Regions from separate parts of the Brevibacterium sp. LE-L genome, predicted to be linked through region 1. Evidence: predicted binding sites of a transcription regulator. Region 1 holds the regulator's gene; each other region holds the start of a gene.
What was found. The regulator HrcA, encoded in region 1, represses chaperone genes, less so after heat shock. The targets are predictions, from matches to a motif close to TTNGCACTCGNNNNNNNCGAGTGCNAA.
Positions count from the first base shown of each region.

Region 2: groES (co-chaperone GroES) is a predicted target of HrcA. The motif match lies at 2,947-2,973, and genes of this name have one in related genera.
Region 3: groL (chaperonin GroEL) is a predicted target of HrcA. The motif match lies at 2,854-2,880, and genes of this name have one in related genera.

Region 1 is NZ_CP189759.1:2,110,842-2,117,570, reverse strand. Features, by position in the region: gene ybeY (rRNA maturation RNase YbeY) at 1-164, opposite strand, end outside; gene ACQE2J_RS09400 (PhoH family protein) at 161-1,213, opposite strand; gene ACQE2J_RS09395 (16S rRNA (uracil(1498)-N(3))-methyltransferase) at 1,269-2,021, opposite strand; gene dnaJ (molecular chaperone DnaJ) at 2,018-3,133, opposite strand; gene hrcA (heat-inducible transcriptional repressor HrcA) at 3,263-4,306, opposite strand; gene ACQE2J_RS09380 (DUF3097 domain-containing protein) at 4,481-5,341, shown strand; gene ACQE2J_RS09375 (DUF4870 domain-containing protein) at 5,447-6,088, shown strand; gene ACQE2J_RS09370 (hypothetical protein) at 6,138-6,602, opposite strand.
Region 2 is NZ_CP189759.1:1,229,924-1,236,652, forward strand. Features, by position in the region: gene metG (methionine--tRNA ligase) at 1-208, shown strand, start outside; gene ACQE2J_RS05520 (TatD family hydrolase) at 208-1,179, shown strand; gene ACQE2J_RS05525 (ubiquitin-like domain-containing protein) at 1,525-2,733, shown strand; gene groES (co-chaperone GroES) at 3,128-3,421, shown strand; gene groL (chaperonin GroEL) at 3,458-5,050, shown strand; gene ACQE2J_RS05540 (ABC transporter ATP-binding protein) at 5,261-6,037, shown strand; gene ACQE2J_RS05545 (FtsX-like permease family protein) at 6,034-6,729, shown strand, end outside.
Region 3 is NZ_CP189759.1:843,133-849,861, forward strand. Features, by position in the region: gene ACQE2J_RS03705 (aldehyde dehydrogenase family protein) at 1-967, shown strand, start outside; gene ACQE2J_RS03710 (DUF3263 domain-containing protein) at 1,166-1,432, shown strand; gene ACQE2J_RS03715 (LytR C-terminal domain-containing protein) at 1,435-1,998, shown strand; gene ACQE2J_RS03720 (cold-shock protein) at 2,306-2,509, shown strand; gene groL (chaperonin GroEL) at 3,037-4,680, shown strand; gene ACQE2J_RS03730 (hypothetical protein) at 4,788-5,171, shown strand; gene ACQE2J_RS03735 (hypothetical protein) at 5,260-5,727, opposite strand; partial or broken gene ACQE2J_RS03740 (DUF1707 SHOCT-like domain-containing protein) at 5,870-6,121, opposite strand; gene ACQE2J_RS03745 (TSUP family transporter) at 6,099-6,729, shown strand, end outside.

The DNA of each region.
Region 1 (6,729 bases):
ATCCACGTGACGTGGAGTTCGGACATCGCTGCGGTGTCGACCATGGTCACGGCCAGTTCCGCACCGGGATGCATGTGCAGGGCCTCCCCGAGGTACTCGGTCAGGGCCACGGCCTCGTCGAGGTCCACCTCGGCGTCGGTCTCGTTGAGGATCTCGGTGTTCATTCGGCACTTCCCCACAGGTCGTAGGCTTCGACGATCTTCGTCACCAGCGAATGCCGGACGACGTCCTTGCTGCCCAGTTCACAGAACTGCAGGTCCTCGATCCCGTCGAGGATGTCGCGCACGACCTTGAGTCCGCTGCGGGTCTTGCCCGGCAGGTCGATCTGGGAGATGTCACCGGTGACGACCATCCGGGAGCCGAAGCCGAGGCGGGTGAGGAACATCTTCATCTGCTCGGCCGTCGTGTTCTGCGCTTCGTCGAGGATGACGAAGGCATCGTTGAGAGTCCGTCCGCGCATGTACGCCAGGGGTGCGACCTCGATCGTGCCGGTCTCGATGAGCAGCGGGATCGATTCCGGGTCGACCATATCGTGGAGCGCATCGTAGAGCGGTCGCACATATGGGTCGATCTTCTCGTTCAGGGTGCCCGGCAGGTAGCCGAGGGATTCGCCGGCTTCGACGGCGGGCCGGGTGAGGATGATCCGCGAGACCTCTTTGTGCTGGAGGGCGTTGACGGCCATCGCCATCGCCAGGTACGTCTTGCCGGTGCCGGCGGGGCCGATGCCGAAGGTGATCGTGTGGTTGCGGATGGCTTTGACGTAGTCGTGCTGGCCCATCGTCTTCGGGCGGATCGACTTTCCGCGTGTGGAGAGGATGTTCGTGCCCAGCACCGCCGAGGCGGCCGCCCCTTCGGAGGAGAACTTCGTGACCCGTTCGATCGTCTCATCGTTGATCCGATGGCCGGCGGCGTGGAGCTTCTTCAGCTCCCCGATGACGCTGACGAAGGCTTGGACCCGGTTCGGATCCCCAGCGGCCTGGACCTGGTTGGCGCGCACGTGGATGTCAAGGTCGTCGAATGACTTCTCGAGGGTGCGCAGGTTCGATTCCCCGGGCCCGAAGAATTCGACGAGGTCGATCGAGTCGGGAATGACGAGGCGTACGGAGTCAGCGGCATGAGAGTCGGCCTGGGCGTCGGTGTCTGCCGCGTGAGAGTCGGGAGTGTTCACAGGGTTCGGGGTGGGGTGGGTGATGTCCAGAATGTTCCTTTGCATGCGAGCGTGCCGTCACCGGCGACGCCGGAGTGTGCTTCCATCCTAGTCCGATGGCTCACCAACGGCCCAATGAATTCTGAGCCATGACGAGGCCGGCGGATCCCGCCGACGAGGAGCGCAGGATGGTCGGACCCAGCAGCACGGGTGTGGCCCCGCGGTCTTTCAGTGCCGCAAGTTCGCTGTCGCTGATACCGCCCTCGGGTCCGACGACGAAGACGATGCGCTCGGGTGCCTCCCCTGCCGCCACCTCTTCGAGTGCCGTGGACAGCTTCGCTTCCGCGGTCTCGTGGAGGACGAAGACCGCATCGGCAGCGGAGAGCCGCTGGGCCAGGGACGTGCCGCGGACGAATTCGTGCAGCTGCGGGAAGTGGGAGCGCCGGGCTTGGAGGGAGGCGGCGTTGAGCAGGTTCTCCCATTTCGCGGCGATCTTCTCCCGCTTCTTCGCCGGCCAACCGGCGATCGAGCGTTCGGCGGCCCAGGGGATGACGTCGTCGACGCCGATCTCCGTGGCCGTTTCGATGGCCTGCAGGTCACGTTCGCCCTTGGCCAGGGCTTGGACGAGAACGAGCCGCGGAGCCGGCCGCGGTTCCGTCGTCACCGCGGTGACGTCGATGGCGATGTCCGTCGGTGAAGCGCTCGTGACGGTGCCGCGAGCTCGCGCACCGGCCCCGTCGACGATGTCGATCTGCTCACCGGGTCCGATCCGTCGCACCCGCACCGCATGTCCGGCCACGTCCTCACCGAGGGTGAGGACCTGACCGATGACCGCCGCGGCGGCCAGGGCGGAGCGGAAGACGGGAAGACTCACCGACCGGCGAACCTTTCGCGCATGCGGGAGAACACGCCGCGGCTCTCGGTGGTGATCTGCGCGCGGGGGGCTTCTTCCCCTCGCAGCTGTGCCAGCTTCTCGAGCAGCTCGCGCTGCTCGTCGTCGAGCTTGTCGGGAGTGAGCACGTCGACGGTGATGAGCAGGTCGCCACGAGTCTCCGAGCGCAGGCGGGCCGCGCCGAGTCCGGCGAGTTTGACGACCGTGCCCGACTGGGTGCCCGGGGCGATGTTGAGGTCCTGGGTGCCGTCGAAGGTCTCGAACGGAATCGTCGCTCCCAGGGTGGCCGCGGTCATCGGCACGGACACCGCGGCACGGAAGTTGTCGCCGTCGCGGTGGAAGACCTCGTGGCGGGTGACCATGACCTCGACGAAGAGGTCGCCGGCGGGGCCGCCGCCGGGTCCGACTTCGCCCTGGCTGGACAGCTGGATGCGGGTGCCGTCGGAGACTCCGGCGGGGATCCGGATCTTCATCGTCCGCTGTTTGCGCACGCGGCCGTCGCCCTGGCAGTTGAGGCAGGGGCTCGGGATGACGGTGCCGAATCCGTGGCAGGAGTTGCAGGTCTGGTTCGTGACCATCTGGCCCAGCAGGGTGCGGGTCATGCGCTGGACGCTGCCGGCGCCGTGGCACAGGCTGCAGGTCTCGATCTTCGTGCCTTCCTGGGTGCCGGCACCGGAGCACGTGTCGCAGACGACGGCGGTGGTCACATCGAGATCGACGGTGCCGCCGAAGGCCGCAGTCTTGAGGTCGATGCTGACGCCGACGAGGGCGTCCTTGCCGCGCTGGGTGCGTGGGATCGGACCGGCGGCCTGTCCCCCTCCGCCGCCGAAGAAGGTTTCGAAGATGTCTCCGAAGCCGCCGAAGCCGCCGCCGGCCGGGAAGCCCTGACCGTTCTCGCCGCCGCCCATGTCGTAGTTGCGCCGCTTCTCCGGGTCGGAGAGCACATCGTAGGCCAGTGAGATGGCCTTGAATTCGTCTTCGTGACCGGGGTTGACGTCCGGGTGGTACTTGCGTGCCAGCTTCCGGTACGACGACTTGATCTCAGCCGCGGAAGCATCTTTGGACACTCCGAGTGTTTCATAGTGATCGGCCACAGAAACTTCTCTCTCCCTGACGTAGTGGTCTTCTCAGTTCTTGGTGGTGGCGACCGCGCTTCCACGCAGTCCTCACCGATATGGTCTCGCCCTGATTCGGGCGCCTCCAGCTCTTCGTCTTCAGCGGCCCTACCCTCGATCGAGGATCGAGGACACGTACTTCGCGACGGCCCGGACAGCCGAGATCGTCGTCGGATAATCCATTCTGGTCGGGCCGAGCACCGCCAGTCTGGCCGAGGAACCCGCCTCATGACCATATTCGGCGGCCACGACAGAAGTCGAACTCAATGATTCGTGAGTATTCTCACGCCCGATGCGCACACTGATCTCCTCTTGGTCTTCGGCCATCGAGGTGAGCAACTTGAGGAGGACCACCTGTTCTTCGAAGGCCTCGAGGATCGGGCCCATCTTCTCACCGAACTCACGTCCGGAGCGTGCGAGGTTCGCGGTGCCGGCCATGATGATGCGCTCTTCACGAGTGGCGGCGACGAGGTCGACGACGGCGGCGCGGACCTGCTGCAGTCCGGAGTCGTCGAGGGCCCCGGGCTCGGCAGGATCGGGAGTCGCGGCCGCCTCGACGCCCGGGGCGGAACCGAGGACCTGCGAGAGCTTGCGGCCGGCGAACTCGGCGTTGATCTGGTCGCGCAGGCCGCGGACGGCGTCGTCATCGACCGGCGTCGGGGTGATGATGGACTTCTGTTCGACCTGTCCGGCGTCGGTGATGAGGACGACAAGGATCCGCCCCGGTCCGAGGCCGACGATCTCGACGTGCTTGATCCGGGCGCGGGACACCGTCGGGTATTGGATGAGGGCGACCTGGTGGGTCAGCCCCGACAGCACGCGTACGGTGCGGTCGAGCATCCCGTCGAGGTCGACTTCACCGTCGATGAGCTGGAAGATCGCACTGCGTTCGGCACCGGTCAGCGGTTTGAACTCGTCGATGCAGTCGACGAACATCCGGTATCCGAGGTCGGTGGGGATCCGGCCCGCCGAAGTGTGCGGTTGGGCGATGTAGCCCTCGTGTTCGAGCTGGGCCATGTCGTTGCGGATCGTCGCCGGTGAGACGCCGAGGGTGTGCCGCTGCACGATCGCCTTCGATCCCACGGGTTCGTTGGTGGCGACGAAGTCCTCGACGATGGCGCGCAGTACCTGTGCTCGTCTGCTGTCGTTCATCGCGGACCTCCTCCCCGCCTCTGTTCCCGGTGCCCGTGTCGGTCTCCGCATGCCCGAACTGGCACTCATTGCGACTGAGTGCCAATTCTACGCCTCTCGACCGCTGATTTCATTTCAGGGGTGTCCCGCGGGTCTGCGCGCGACCCCGACGCTCCTTCATTAGGGTGGTGTCCCGTGAATGTTTTTGATCGCTATGGCCCCGATGTGCTCTCCGGCTCCTCACCGTCGTCTCACCGTCCGAAGAAGTCCCGCCCGGTCGAACTCGGCCTGGGCATGGTGCTCGAAGATGCGATGAGCGGATATGTCGGTGCGGTCGTCGGAGCGGAGAAGACCACGGCCGGTGTCGTCGTCAATCTCGAGGACCGCAACGGCCGGGTGCATGCGTTCCCCCTGGGCCCGGGCTTCCTGCTGGAAGGGCAACCGGTCGATCTGCGGCTGCCGACGAAGAAGAAAGCGCAGGCCCCCGGGCGAACGGCTTCCGGCTCGCGTGCGGTGGCAGGTGCCAAAGCGCGGGTGGCACGTGGGTCGCGCATCTGGGTCGAGGGCAAGCACGATGCCGAATTGGTCGAGAAGATCTGGGGTGATGATCTGCGCATCGAAGGCGTGGTCGTCGAACCCCTCGGCGGCCTCGATGACGTCGCCGACAAACTCGCGGCCTTCGGTCCGGATCGCGAGCATCGGGTCGGCGTCCTCGCCGACCACCTGGTCGATGGAACAAAGGAGTCGAAGATCGCCGAGGCGGTACGCGCCGATCCGCGCTACCGCGACGTCGTCCACATCATCGGTCATCCCTATGTCGACATCTGGCAGGCGGTCAAACCCCATGTCGTCGGCATCAGAGAGTGGCCGGTCGTCCCTCGCGGAGAGGATTGGAAGACGGGGATCCTGCGTCGGATCGGTTGGCCGCATGCCGATCACCGCGATGTCGCGCGCGGATGGGTGCGCATCCTCGGAAAGGTGACGACGATCGCCGATGTCGAACCGACGCTGTCGGGCCGGGTCGAGGAGCTCATCGACTTCGTCACTGTCGGCTGATCGGGGCGCCCGAGGCACGGAGGATGACGACGCAAGTCGACAACACAGTCTGCGTTGACAACATCTGCGGTAACGTGGATGACTGGAGGAATCGAAAGGAAGCTCATGACACAGAATCCCCAGCAGCCCGACAACAGCCACCCGCGACCGATGCCGCCGAATTACCCTGAGGCACCCGGACTCCAACCGCCTTATGGTTCCCAACCGTCATACGGTTCCCAGCAGCCTTATGGTTCCCAGCCGTCATACGGTTCCCAGCAGCCTTATGGTTCCCAGCAGCCTTATGGTTCCCAACCGTCATACGGTGTGCCGCAGAGCTACTCGGTCTCACCAGGCGCCCACGGCCCGGCAGCTGACCAGGCGCTGTACGACTCACGGCTGTTGCCGCCGCAAGCCTTCGGCACCGGGTCCGAAGGGTTCTGGCAAACACCACCCTCGGACCGCAGTACTGCAGTCTGGACCCATATCGGATCCATCCTGCTGGGCTGGCTACTGCCGCTCATCCTCTTCCTCGTCAAGAAGGACGAGTCCCCGTTCGTTCGCGAACATGCCCGCCAGTCGTTGAATTTCGAACTGACTTTGTTCCCGATCTTCTTCATCGGTTCAATATTCACATTGACGGGAGTCGGCCTGCTGATTCTTCTGGCTGCGGCAATCGTTAACATCGTCTTCCACATCAATGGCGCTATCGCCGCCAATCGCGGCCAGGGCTACAGGATCCCCCTGGCGATTTCGATGGTCAAATGACCCGTCCGACGTCCTGACCGACGGCGCCCAATGGTGTTGCCTGGTCCGATCACCGGCCGCGGGCAAACCACGCCGAGGAGCGGGGCAAGAAGGCGAACACTATGCTCGCAGTGCCGAACAGCAGAAAGCAGCCGATCAACAGCGGATTGAGCGGGGTCATCACCACGAAGGCCAGGCCAAGACATCCCATTGCCACCCAACGAGCACGCCCACGACCGACGGCCAGACGCCATGCATAGGCCGTGAAGCCCACAATCACGATGAGGCCGACCACAAACGCGATTGCGACGATCCCCGTGGCGATTCCACTCGATAGATCGCCGGCCCAGGACAGTACCGCTGTATCCGTCAGGTCTCCGATCTTTCGCAGCACCCAGCCGACGATCCGGAACGCTCGCCCACCGGTGAAGGCCATCCAGACGAGAGCCGCAAGAACGAAGAACGGAGCAATGAACCCCAGCACCGAGGCGGTGATGACCTCGAAGGGACGCTTAGGCACACCAAACACATTCACTTGCAGATCTCGCGCAGAGCGGTAGGTCCCGGGATAGTTCCGTGCAACATCGAATGCTTTCCCGTGCCCATTCCGTTCCAGCGGATGCGACCCTATCAAGGAAGCGCGATCCGTTGCGCGCCGGCGA
Region 2 (6,729 bases), 880 kb from region 1:
TGCGGGAGCGGCCATCGGCGTCGCCGCCGGGGCCGCATACGCCTCCGCGGCTCTGGCCCCGAACGTCGCCGAGGCGGCCGCCGGCGGTCTGGCCGCCGCCGACGTCGATCCCCGATCGTTCGCAGCCGTGGAGTTCCCGCTCGAGCCGGGCACCCCGCTGCCGAAGCCCGAACCCGTGTTCCCGAAGTACGTGGAGGAAACCGAATAATGGCCTCGCGCGCCGCCGGAACCTATCCACCGGTGCCCGAACCGCTGACCCACCCCATCGTCGACACCCACACCCACCTCGACATCTGCACGGGTGTGCGTCTGCCCTTGGGCGCAGGTGAACCCGAACCGGAGGTCTCCCCGGATGCGGAGGAGGAGTTCCCCTCCCTCGATTTCTTCCACGACACCGCCGCCGAGGCGGGGGTCCGCCGTATCGTCCAGATCGGATGCGATCTCCCGGCAGCGAGGTGGACGACTGAGCTCGTCGCCTCCCAATACGCCGGCACCATCTCCGGGACGGCCCTAGGCTCGACCGTGCCCACACCTCCTGCCAACGGCCGGACGTGGATGCTCGGCGGGGCGGCCCTCCACCCGAACGAGGCTCCGCGGCTGGCAGAACGCGGTCTGCTCGACGATGCTCTGACCGAGATCGAGACGCTCGTGACCTCCCACGACCGGATGCGTGTGGTGGGGGAGACCGGCCTGGACTACTTCCGCACGGGCGAGGAAGGCATCGCCGAGCAGCAGCGGTCCTTCCGCGCCCACATCGAGATCGCCAAGCGCACCGGTCGGGCCCTGCAGATCCATGATCGCGAGGCTCACGCCGATGTGCTGCGCATCCTCAGAGAGGAAGGCGCCCCCGAGGTCACGATCTTCCACTGCTTCTCCGGTGATGAAGCGATGGCCCGGGAGTGTGCGGCCGCAGGCTACTTCATGTCGTTCGCCGGCAACCTCACATTCAAGAACGCCGAGGAGCTGCGCCGAGCCGCGGCAGCCGCGCCGCTGGACCTGCTGCTGACCGAGACCGATGCCCCCTTCCTCACCCCGCACCCGCACCGCGGTAAGCCCGGCGGGCCGTACCTGACGGCGATCACCGCCCGGAAACTCGCCGAGGTGCGCGGAATGAGCGAAGAGGATCTCTGCTCGGCGGTGTTGGCCAACGCGGAGAGAGCGCTCGGCAGCTGGGACTGAATCACCGCTGCGACAGATTTACTGCTGCGATGCGTGGCCGCGTTGCATTGCCGCGATACACGGCGGCGATGCGTGGCCGCGATGCATAGCCGCGAATGATGGCAGCGATGCACGGTCGCGAATCACTGCGGCGATACACGGCCGCGAAACATGGCGGCGATCACGTAACGGTGGGCCGCCTCGGCGCGGGAATGTCACGACCGGCACCGCCCCCGCAAACACGGGAACCCCAGGTGACACGCGCCCTCAGGAAACTCACACCGTTACATTTCCGTGATATTTTGCCAGCGGTGTAACGAATCGGTTACAGTGAACTGGTCGATAAACTCTGCTCAGGGATATTTTGTGATTGATTTTCTGAAGAACCGCAAGGTTCAGATCGCCGCACAGGCGGTCGTCATTACCGGACTCGTGGGTGGCACGGGCGCGGTCGTCTCCATGAACAAGCCCGTGACCTTGGAGGTCAACGGGCAGGCCGAGGAGATCCGCACCTTCGGCGGAGATGTCGGTGACATCCTCGACAGCCACGACATCGATCTCGATAAGCGTGACAAGGTCAAGCCCGGCGTCGACACGAAGGTCGACCGGGACATGACGATCACCGTCAACACCGCGAAGAAGGTCTCGCTCTCCGTCGACGGAGAGAAGACCAGCGAGTGGACCAACGCGAACACCGTGGGTCAGGCGCTTGCCGACCTCGGAGTCGATGCGAAGGGAGCCGACCTCAACACCGATGCCAAGCAGCGGCTGAAGGAAGACGGCAACGACATCGACGTGACTACGGCGAAGGATCTCACCATCGTCGCCGACGGCAAGGACCACAAGGTCTCGGCCGCAGTCGGCACCGCGAAGGAAGCACTCACGGAGTCGGGCGTCAAGCTCAAGAAGGACGACTTCCTGTCCGTGCCGATGTCCGCTTCGCTCTCCGACGGCCAGGTGCTCACCGTCAACCGCGTCGAGAACAAGACCGTCAAGGACGAGCAGGCCATCAAGGCCAAGGTCGAGACCAAGAAGTCCGACTCCCTCTACCAGGGCGAGACCAAGGTCGAGTCCGAAGGCAAGGACGGACAGAAGCAGGTCGTCTACAAGGTCAAGACCATCAACGGCGAGCAGGTGAAGAAGGAGAAGAAGGACGAGAAGGTCCTCTCCGAACCCAAGACCAAGGTCGTCATCCAGGGCACGAAGAAGAAGGAGACCCCGGCTGACACCGGCGGCTCCGACTCCGGAAGCTCGGACTCCGGCGGCTCGGACTCCGGTGACTCGAGCACCGGCGGCGGCGACTCCGGTTCGACCGGCGGCTCGATGAGCACTGCCGAGATCAAGGCGATGCTCGGCGGACCCGGCTCCAAGTGGTATTCGATCGTCGAGTGCGAATCGAATTTCAATCCGAAGGCCTCGAACGGCACCCACTTCGGTCTGTTCCAGTTCCTGCCCTCGACCTGGCAATCCATGGGTGGCAGCGGCAACCCGTCTGATGCCAGCCCGCAGGAGCAGTTCCAGCGTGCGAAGAAGTTGCAGGCGCAAGAGGGCTGGAGTCAGTGGCAGTGCTCCTGAGCACCGGCCAGAGCCTTCGCTGAGACAAGATCTGACCGCCGTTGACAACAGATATCGACAACTGAGCTGAGGCGGTCGGAATGGGCGTGGGCCCCGCGGAGAGATCCCGGGGCCCACGCTCTCTGCATTCACGGGATGTCGGGTCAGGCCGGCCGGGCTGCCCGGCCGGCATGTGGGCCCAGACTGAACTTTCGCCCAGAGCATGACGAATTGTTGGCACTCAAGTTGACCGAGTGCTAAAGCCGTTCTAGAGTCAGAATTAGCACTAGCACTCATCGAGTGCCAGTTTCATAAGACGGTCGAATCGCTCGGCACCCGCGACGACGAGAGGTTCAAGGCAGCAGCCGCCGTCTGACTCAATGAAATAGAACCCAGCGAAGGGAGAGAGCCCGAAATGTCGGTCTCCATCAAGCCACTCGAAGATCGGATTGTCATCCGTCAGGTCGAAGCAGAGCAGACTACCGCCAGTGGTCTGGTCATTCCCGAAACCGCCAAGGAAAAGCCTCAGGAAGGCGAAGTTGTCGCAGTCGGCCCCGGCCGCGTTGCTGACAACGGAAACCGTGTGCCGGTCGACGTCGCCGTCGGCGACAAGGTCATCTACTCCAAGTACGGAGGCACCGAAGTCAAGTACGCAGGCGAAGAGTTCCTCGTGCTCTCGGCTCGCGACGTGCTCGCCGTCATCGGCTGAATCCTCTGAACAACTACTTCACAGACAGGAGGACGAATGCCTAAATCATTGGAATTCGACGACGAAGCTCGTCGTGCACTCGAAAAGGGTGTCAACACTCTCGCCGACACCGTCAAGGTGACGCTGGGGCCCAAGGGCCGCAATGTCGTGCTTGATAAGAAGTGGGGCGCTCCCACGATCACGAACGATGGTGTGACCATCGCCCGTGAGGTCGAGGTCGACGATCCGTACGAGAACCTCGGCGCACAGCTGGCCAAGGAAGTCGCCACCAAGACGAACGACATCGCCGGTGACGGAACCACCACCGCGACCGTTCTCGCTCAGGCCTTCGTCAACGAAGGACTGCGCAACGTCGCCGCAGGTGCCGCACCCGGTCAGCTCAAGCGCGGCATCGAGACCGCCGTCGAGGCTGTCTCGGATCAGCTGGGCACCATCGCCCGCGACGTCGCCGACTCCTCGGAGATCGCACACGTCGCCGGACTGTCCGCTCAGTCCGAAGAGATCGGCAAGCTCATCGCCGATGCCTTCGACAAGGTGGGCAAGGACGGCGTCATCACGATCGATGAGTCCCAGGCCGCATCTGTTGAGCTCGAGATCACCGAGGGAATGCAGTTCGACAAGGGCTTCCTCTCGCCGCACTTCGTGACCGATGCCGATCGTCAGGAAGCTGTGCTCTCCGACGCTCTCATCCTCATCAATCAGGGCAAGATCTCCAACATCCAGGAGCTCCTGCCCGTCCTCGAGAAGGTGCAGCAGGCCGGCAAGCCGCTGTTCATCATCGCCGAGGACATCGAGGGCGAAGCTCTGTCGACCCTGGTCGTCAACAAGCTGCGCGGCATCATCAACGTCGCCGCCGTCAAGGCCCCCGGATTCGGTGACCGCCGCAAGGCCATCCTCGAGGACCTCGCCGTCCTCACCGGTGGCCAGGTCGTCACCCCGGACATGGGCATGAAGCTCGACCAGGTCACCCTGGAAGAGCTCGGCAACGCCCGCACCATCACCGTCACCAAGGACAACACCACGATCATCGATGGTGCCGGTTCGGACGATGCTGTTGCCGGTCGTGTCGCACAGATCCGCGCCGAGGTCGAGAACACCGACTCCGACTGGGACCGCGAGAAGCTGCAGGAGCGCTTGGCCAAGCTCTCCGGCGGTGTCGCTGTCATCAAGGTCGGCGCCGCCACCGAGGTGGAGCTTAAGGAGCGTAAGCACCGCGTCGAAGACGCCGTGTCCGCAACCCGTGCCGCCATCGAAGAGGGCGTCGTCGCCGGCGGTGGATCGGCTCTGATCCACGCGGCGAAGGTCCTCGTCGGCAACGACCTCGGTCTGACCGGGGACGCCGCCACCGGTGCTGACATCGTCAAGCGCGGAGTCGTCCAGCCCCTGCGCTGGATCGCTGCGAACGCAGGACAGGACGGATACGTCGTCGTCGCCAAGGTTCAGGACCTCGAGTCCGGCCAGGGCTACAACGCCGCGACCGGTGATTACGGTGACCTCATCGGTGCCGGAATCATCGACCCCGTCAAGGTCACCCGCTCGGCACTGCGCAACGCCGCTTCGATCGCCGCTCTGGTTCTCACCACCGAGACCCTGGTCGTCGAGAAGAAGGACGAGGAGGACGAGGACTGAGCAATTCGCTCCGTCTGAGTCACCTCTGACCAGCGCCAGTGGCCCGGAACAAGCTGTTCCGGGCCACTCGTGCATTCACGTCCAGTGTTGGACGGACTGCCCCGCCCGTCCAGGCCGGTCACACCTACTGGTCAGTCAGTTTTCATGTCAAAGGGCGCCGATGATCGTTAGTCTGGAGCAGACAGCCAGCACCGACGCTTGAGGGACACCATGACTACCGGCTTGCCGATGCCCATCGCCCGACTCCGCGAGGTCTCGAAGGTCTTCGACACCTCCGGCGCCGCGGTCACCGCACTCAACCGGGTCAGCCTCGACATCGCACCGGCGCGGCTCACCGCCGTGATGGGCCCCTCGGGATCCGGCAAGTCGACTCTCATGCACGTCCTCGCCGGGCTCGACCGTCCCACCTCGGGGACGGTCCACCTCGGCGAGCAGGAGATCACCGGTCTCGCCGACGATGAACTCACCGCCCTGCGCCGGCGCAGGATCGGGTTCGTCTTCCAAGCCTTCAACCTCGTGCCCACGCTCAGCGTCAAAGAGAACATCCGGCTGCCGTTCGAACTCGACGACCGGAAGCCGAACGCCGAAGAACGGGCCTGGATCTCCACCCTCGTCGCCCGCCTCGGGCTCGCCGACCGGCTCAAGCACCGACCGAACGAACTCTCCGGCGGTCAGCAGCAGCGCACCGCCATCGCCCGCGCGCTCGCGACCCGGCCCGACATCCTCTTCGCCGACGAACCGACCGGCAACCTCGACGCGAAATCCGGTCGCGACGTCATGGCGATCATGTCCGAAGCCGTCAGGGACTTCGGCCAATCGATCGTGCTCGTCACCCACGACCCGATCGTCGCCGCCCACGCCGACCGTGTCATCTTCATCGCCGACGGCACCCCGGTGACAGAGCTGGGCGATGCCATCAGCGCCGAGGCGATCGCCGCGACCATGCTCGATATCGACGAACGCGCCGAATCTGCGGTGAGTCGATGAACCCGCTGCGCGAAATCCGGAGCAACCCGCGGCAGTTCTTTCCCAGCGTCCTCGTCGTCTTCATCGCCGCTCTCTTCGGCACCGCAATCATGCAGGGCATCGCGATCCTCACCGCGTGGCTGTCCTCGGCGAAGATCATCGCCGAATCCGAGACCGCGCAGAGTCTGCTGTCGATGGTCGGGTTCACCTTCTTCCTCATCGCCCTCTTCGTGTCTGCAATCGTCATCGCGAACACGTTCTCGATCATCATCGCCGGCCGCAGCCGCCAGCTGGCCCTGCTGCGGCTCATCGGGGCGTCATCGAAACGGCTGCGCAGGGCCGCTTCGGTGGAGGGGCTGATCATCTCCGTTCCCGCCGCGTTGCTCGCCTTTGCCGCGTCGACCGGGCTGGCGACGGCGGCGCAGAACTACCTCGGCGACGCCAACACCGAGGAGGTAGCCCTCCTCGCCCCGACCATGGCGGTTCCCTCGCTCGCCACCATCGTGGTGACCTGGTTGTCGGCGTACCTAGGCGCGCGCCGCATCACGGGGATCTCACCGATCGAGGCGACCTCGCAGGCGGTTGAGAGCCGGCCCGAGGACGTCCGCGCCTCCCTCGGCGGACTCACCGCCTCGCTGGTTCTGCTGTCCATGGGGCTGACGTTCCTCGTCAACGCCGTGATCGGGGCCGCCGACCACCGGATCAGCCTGATG
Region 3 (6,729 bases), 1.3 Mb from region 1:
CCCTGCCGCGCTCGCCGCCGGCAACACGATCGTGCTCAAGTGCGCCGAAGACGCACCCCTGACGATCCTCAAGATGGCCGAGATCATCGCCGACATCCTGCCCGCCGGTGTGCTCAACGTCGTCACGGGCAAGGGTTCGGTCATCGGTGAGGCGCTCAACGTCCACCCCGATGTCGACAAGGTCTCGTTCACCGGTTCGACGAGCGTCGGCCGTCACGTCGCCGAGGTGGCCGGCGGTCGTCTCGCGCATTCGTCGATGGAGCTCGGCGGCAAGAGCCCGAATATCATCTTCCCCGACTCGAACGACCAGGACACCCTCGACCAGGTGCTCCTGTCGACGCGCTTCGCCCGCCAGGGCCAGTCGTGCACGATGGGCTCGCGCCTGTTCCTCCACGAGGACATCTACGACGACTTCCTGTCCAAGCTCGTCGATGCCGTCTCGAAGATGAAGGTCGGTGACCCCCGCGACGAGGACACCGACATCGGCTGCATCATCAATCAGAAGCAGTACGACCAGGTCTCCAGCTACATCGAGATGGGCAAATCGATGGACGGCGTGGAGATCGCCTACGACGGCTCCGATTCCCTCGAGGTCGGCGAGCCCGGCTTCTACCACGCCCCTGTGATCTTCTCGAAGGCGAAGAACGATTGGCAGACCAGCCGCGAAGAGATCTTCGGCCCCGTCCTCTCGGTCATCCCGTGGAAGGACATCGACGAGGTCATCGATATGGCCAACGACTCGGACTTCGGGCTCGCGGCCTTCGTCTTCACCAAGGATGTCGATGCGGCGCTGACCATGGCCAACCGCATCGAGTCCGGCTGGGTCCAGGTCAACCAGGGCGGCGGCCAGCTGGCCGGCCAGTCCTACGGCGGAATGAAGACCTCCGGCTTCGGCCGCGAGGCATCGCTGGAGGGCATGCTCGAGGGCTTCACCCAGATCAAGCAGGTCAACATCCGCATCCGCTGAATCGCCTCCATCGGCGCGAAGGTCCGGTTCCTCACCCCGTCGCAACGGTCATCGCACAGATGCCGGGCGGCGGGGTGACGCCGTTTTCACCCCGGTGGGGAGCGAGGTCACAGCCCGATCGGCGCGCCGGGAATTTCAGTCCCGTCGATCGGGCGATAATATAGAAGCACAGACATCTCTCGAAGGAGCACACCCTCTATGCCGTCGAACAACGACACCTCAGAACTGAGCGAGCTCGAGGTGGCCGTTTTGGAGTTCGAGCGGCGGTGGTGGAAATACGGCGGTGCCAAGGACCACGCGATCCGTGAGCGCTTCGACATGTCTGCCACCAGCTACTTCCAGATCCTGAACTCGCTTCTCGACAACCCTGCAGCTCTGGCCAGCGACCCCATGCTGGTCAAGCGCCTTCGCCGGATCCGCAGCACGCGGCAGAGCGAGCGCGCCCAAGCCCGCGTCTCGAGGTAGACATGACCGACGAATTCGACGAGATCGAGCCCGGCCGGCGCAGCGGTGCCCATCGACAGGAGTCCGCGGCGTCGTCGAACATCGGCGCCATCTCGCTGGTCATCGTGCTCGCGCTGGTCGCGGTCCTCCTCGTCGTGGCTGCCATCAACATCATCGTCTCGTCGATGGGCAACCCCGAATCCAAGGTCGAGGACCCCGCGGCATCGGAGTCGACCTCTGCCGAACCCTCACCGAGCGAAAGCGAAGTCAGCGTCGCCGACGACTCGATCACCGTCGATGTCCTCAACGGCTCCGGCGTCTCGGGCGCTGCGAAGAAGTTCTCCGAAGCGGTCGAGGAGAAGGGCTGGAAGCTCGGCCAGGTCGGCAACTATTCGACGAACCTCACCGATTCGACCGTGTACTACAAGGGCGAGGAGAACGCCTCGCAGGCGAAGCTCGTCGCCGAATCGCTGGGCGTTTCGGCCACGGAGGCCTCTGAGGACTTCGACGCCGATGTCACTGTCGTGATCTGTTCGGACATCGCCGATCGCGGCCCCGAGCCCAGCGAAGGCGGGGACTCGGAATAGTCCGAGCCGGTCGGTCGGGTCCTTTGACCGCAACCCCTGGTGTGAACTGGGCGAAAACTCTTATGTAACGAATCTATAACAGTGTTGAGCGGCCCGGGGTGGGGTGCATGCCTGCGGTAGAGTTGCACCAGCTAGGCAAGCACAGCACCTTGTGTTCTATTCGTGCTTCACCGAGATTATTCTCCCGAGGTCAATGAGAGAAGTCGCGGGGTCGGTTGAGTTTTGCCAGCTTCCGTATTCCAGATGCGGTCGCCCGATCGCGGCTGAAGTACGGGATTTCAATGGCACTGCACTGTATGGAGAAGTAATGGCACAAGGTACCGTCAAGTGGTTCAACGCTGAAAAGGGCTACGGCTTCATCACCCTTGAAGGCGACAACCAGGACGTGTTCGTTCACTGGAGCGCAATCCAGATGGACGGCTACCGCTCTCTCGAAGAGGGCCAGCAGGTTCAGTTCGAAGTCGGAGAAGGACAAAAGGGTCCTCAGGCGGAGTCCGTCACCCTCCTCTGAGACTGACTGCTATCAACACAGTCTTCTGATCCGCTGCGGCGGGGCGTCGGAACGGCTTTCGGGTCGACCGGCACCAATCGCACGGGGAAAGCGCCGAGCAGGCAACTGCTCGGCGCTTTTCAGTGCCCGCGTGGGAAGGGTCCTCCAGGGCGGGAGATTCGATTCGGCACGGTTCGGGTTGAACAGCACATGTTTGAAACCGTGCTGCTCGACTTTGAGTGGGCCTCTCGCAATCGGCCCGCGCCACCGTTTCGCGCTGGGCCGAACTGCCCTCTGTGCCTTCACCGTGGGCCGACAACTCGCGGATCTCAACTGTTCTCGTCCATCTTGGCGGGCGACGAATATTTGCACTCGCATGGTGAGAGTGCTAAATCTAGTAGTGGTGAAAACCGATGGGTTCCCATCAGTTGTCTCGAGAGCGTGGTCCTTATGTGGAATGGAACATGCGGGCACACTCTCTGCCGTCGCGGGCGCTGACGACTGCTCTGGTTTCCCACTCCACTCCATCAGGGAGGATCTAAGCCGCTATGGCAAAGATGATTGCATTCGACGAAGAAGCTCGTCGAGGACTCGAAGCTGGACTCAACCAGCTTGCGGACGCGGTCAAGGTGACCCTTGGACCCCGCGGTCGCAACGTCGTGCTCGAAAAGCAGTGGGGCGCACCGACCATCACCAACGATGGTGTCTCCATCGCCAAGGAGATCGAACTCGAGGATCCCTACGAGAAGATCGGCGCCGAGCTCGTCAAGGAAGTCGCTAAGAAGACTGACGACGTCGCAGGCGACGGAACCACCACCGCTACCGTGCTCGCTCAGGCTCTCGTCCGCGAAGGCCTGCGCAACGTGGCAGCCGGTGCTGATCCGCTCAGCCTCAAGCGCGGCATCGAAAAGGCAGTGGAAGCTGTCACCGGTGTGCTGCTGAAGAACGCCATCGACATCGAGACCAAGGAACAGATCGCCGCGACCGCCGGCATCTCCGCCGGAGATCCTGCGATCGGCGAACTGATCGCCGAGGCCATCGATAAGGTCGGCAAGGAAGGCGTCGTCACCGTCGAAGAGTCCAACACCTTCGGACTCGAGCTCGAACTGACCGAGGGTATGCGCTTCGACAAGGGCTACATCTCCGGTTACTTCGTCACCGACACCGATCGTCAGGAAGCTGTCCTTGAGGATCCCTACATCCTCATCGTCAACTCCAAGATCTCGAATGTGAAGGATCTGCTGCCGGTCCTCGAGAAGGTCCAGCAGTCCAACAAGCCCCTGTTCATCATCGCCGAAGACGTCGAGGGCGAAGCCCTGGCCGTCCTGGTGCTGAACAAGCTCAAGGGCACCTTCAAGTCCGTGGCCGTCAAGGCTCCGGGCTTCGGTGACCGCCGCAAGGCTCAGCTCGCCGACATCGCCATCCTCACCGGCGGCCAGGTCGTGTCCGAGGAAGTCGGGCTCAAGCTCGACGGCGTGACCACCGATCTGCTGGGCACCGCCCGCAAGGTCGTCATCACCAAGGACGAGACCACCATCGTTGAGGGCGCAGGAGACGCCGAGGAGATCGCCGGTCGGGTCGCTCAGATCCGCGCGGAGATCGAGAACTCGGACTCCGACTACGACCGTGAGAAGCTGCAGGAACGTCTGGCCAAGCTGGCCGGCGGTGTTGCAGTCATCAAGGCCGGAGCCGCGACCGAGGTCGAGCTCAAGGAAACGAAGCACCGCATTGAAGATGCCGTGCGCAACGCCAAGGCTGCTGTGGAAGAGGGAATCGTCGCCGGTGGCGGCGTGTCCCTGATCCAGGCGGGCAAGGCCGCTTTCGCCGACCTCTCACTCGAGGGAGACGAGGCCACCGGTGCCAACATCGTCAAGGTTGCCATCGAAGCCCCGCTCAAGCAGATCGCCACGAACGCCGGCCTCGAAGCCGGTGTGGTTGCCGACAAGGTCGCCAACCTCGAACCCGGATTCGGTCTCAACGCCGCAACCGGTGGCTACGAGGACCTGCTGGCCGCCGGCATCAACGACCCGGTCAAGGTGACCCGCTCTGCTCTGCAGAACGCCGCCTCGATCGCCGGTCTGTTCCTCACCACCGAGTCGGTCGTCGCCGACAAGCCCGAAAAGGCCGGAGCAGGTGCAGACGCAGCTGCCGGCATGGACGGCATGGGTGGAATGGGCGGCATGGGCTTCTGATAGCCCCCGCTGCTCGATCGGCCGTGCCGGTGCCCCCAGGGGCGCCGGCACGGCTTTTTCATGCCCGCAGCATTGTCACCCCCGCGCGGCACGCCTAGGCTGGGCCCATGACCTTCACCGGCACCGATTCCTGCGGAAACAGCCCGAAGAACACTTTTGTCGCCCGCTTCGAAGAGCACCTGTTCGCCGGCGCACGGGATCCCCTCGCCGAGGTGGTCGCCGACGACTGCGTCCTCCAGATCATGCGGATGGGCACGGTGGAGACCGCCACCGGCCGGGCCGAAGTCGTCGATGCGCTGCTGGCCCTGTCCGCTCATGTGCCCGAGACCGGTCATCTCGAAGCGGCGATCACCCACGGCAAAGCCGCAGCCGCCTGGGGCTACTGGCAGACCGAGGCCGACAGCAACGATCTGCGTCACTTCTCGCACACCATGTGGTTCACCACGCACAAGGCGGAGGCCTTTGCGCAGATCCGAATCTTCCAGACCTAGGACGCACCTGATCCTCCAGCGAAGGTCCCTCGGCCATCGGGCGATCAGCCGCCGTTGCCGCAGCCGGTCGCCCTCGAACTGCCTGAGTTCAGTCCCAAGGGTTGTCGCGGTGATGCCGGTGCCGCGACCTGCGCCGGCGCCTCTCATCCCGACGTGAGATCTGACCGGGGGAGTACGGCGGGTGGGGCGGATGCGGCGGTTGCAGCCCCCTGCCGAACTCGGCTTCATAGTCTCGCTCGGGCGTCTCACTCTGCTCGAGCTTCCGTCGGGCCTCGGCGTCACCGAGGTGGGCTCGGGCCCGGCGCGTGAGCTCCTTCTTCCGATTGCGGATGATCTCGTCCTTGTGCGCGATCCGGCCCAATCCGCCCAACAGCATGGGGACGATGACGAAGATCGGCCAGAAGAAGATGACCTGCCCCGAGACGATCGATGAGAACGCCCAGATCGCCAGCACGATCCCAACGGGACCCGCGACGGCGCCGAGCAGGGCCCGGCGCACCCGATCCCGATAGTACTTCTGCGCCGCTGCATCGATCTGCTCCGGCGTGATCGGCACCCGGTCCTCTTCGAGACGCGCCAGGGCCTGCGCCCGTCTCGTCGAGCGTGCCCGGTTCGACTTCGGCAGGGTCGGTGAGGACGAGGTCCTCGATCAGCGCGGGGACTTCACCGAGCGTTTTGATCTTCGCAGCCGCCTCGGTGCGCTCATCGAATTCCTCGACATCGAGCTGACCGAGGGCATAACCCTCCGAGAGGACATCACTGACGACCGCGCGATCGGCATCGGAGGCTCGGACCTGCCCATACGATCGCGGATCTGCGCTGAATCGCGACCAGAGGGGACTGGCATTCATGGTGAATACTCTAACCCCGCGGTCAGCGGTGAGACTGAGGATCAGCCGGGAATCGGGCTGGACTAGACTCGACCGAGTGGAACCCGTGGTCGTGCTCATCCTCTTCGCAGTCTTCCTCGGTGCCCTGTCCCAACGTGTCACCGGGATGGGGTTCGGCCTGGTCAGCGGCCCGTTTCTCGTTCTTCTCCTCGATCCGTTCAGCGGGATCATCCTCGTCAACATCTGCGGGATCGTCGCCGCGTTCTCGGTCTTCACCCGGACCTTCGCCGAGGTGGATTGGCCGTCCTTCCGCCACCTGGCCCTGGGCGCGGTGATCGGAACGATCCCCGGGGCGCTCCTCGCCTCGGTCCTGCCCACCCCACCGCTGCAGATCCTCATCGGTCTGCTCATCATCGTCTCCCTCATCAGCTCTCTGACTCTGGGGAGGTTCGGGCGCCGGATTCCCGCGAACATCGGCACCCGCATGGGAGCCGGCCTGCTCTCGGGTGCGATGTCGGCGGCTGCCGGAGCCGGGGGACCGGCAGTCAGCGCCTATGCGGTGCTGACGAAATGGGAGCAGCGGTCCTTCGCGGCGACTCTGCAGCCGTTCCTCGTCGTGGGAACCGCCTCGGCGGTGGTGATGAAGTTGATCGTCCACGGTGGGGTGTGGCCGCACCTGGAGCCGTTCACCTGGATCGCATTGGGGGTCGTGCTCGTGGCAGGACTGG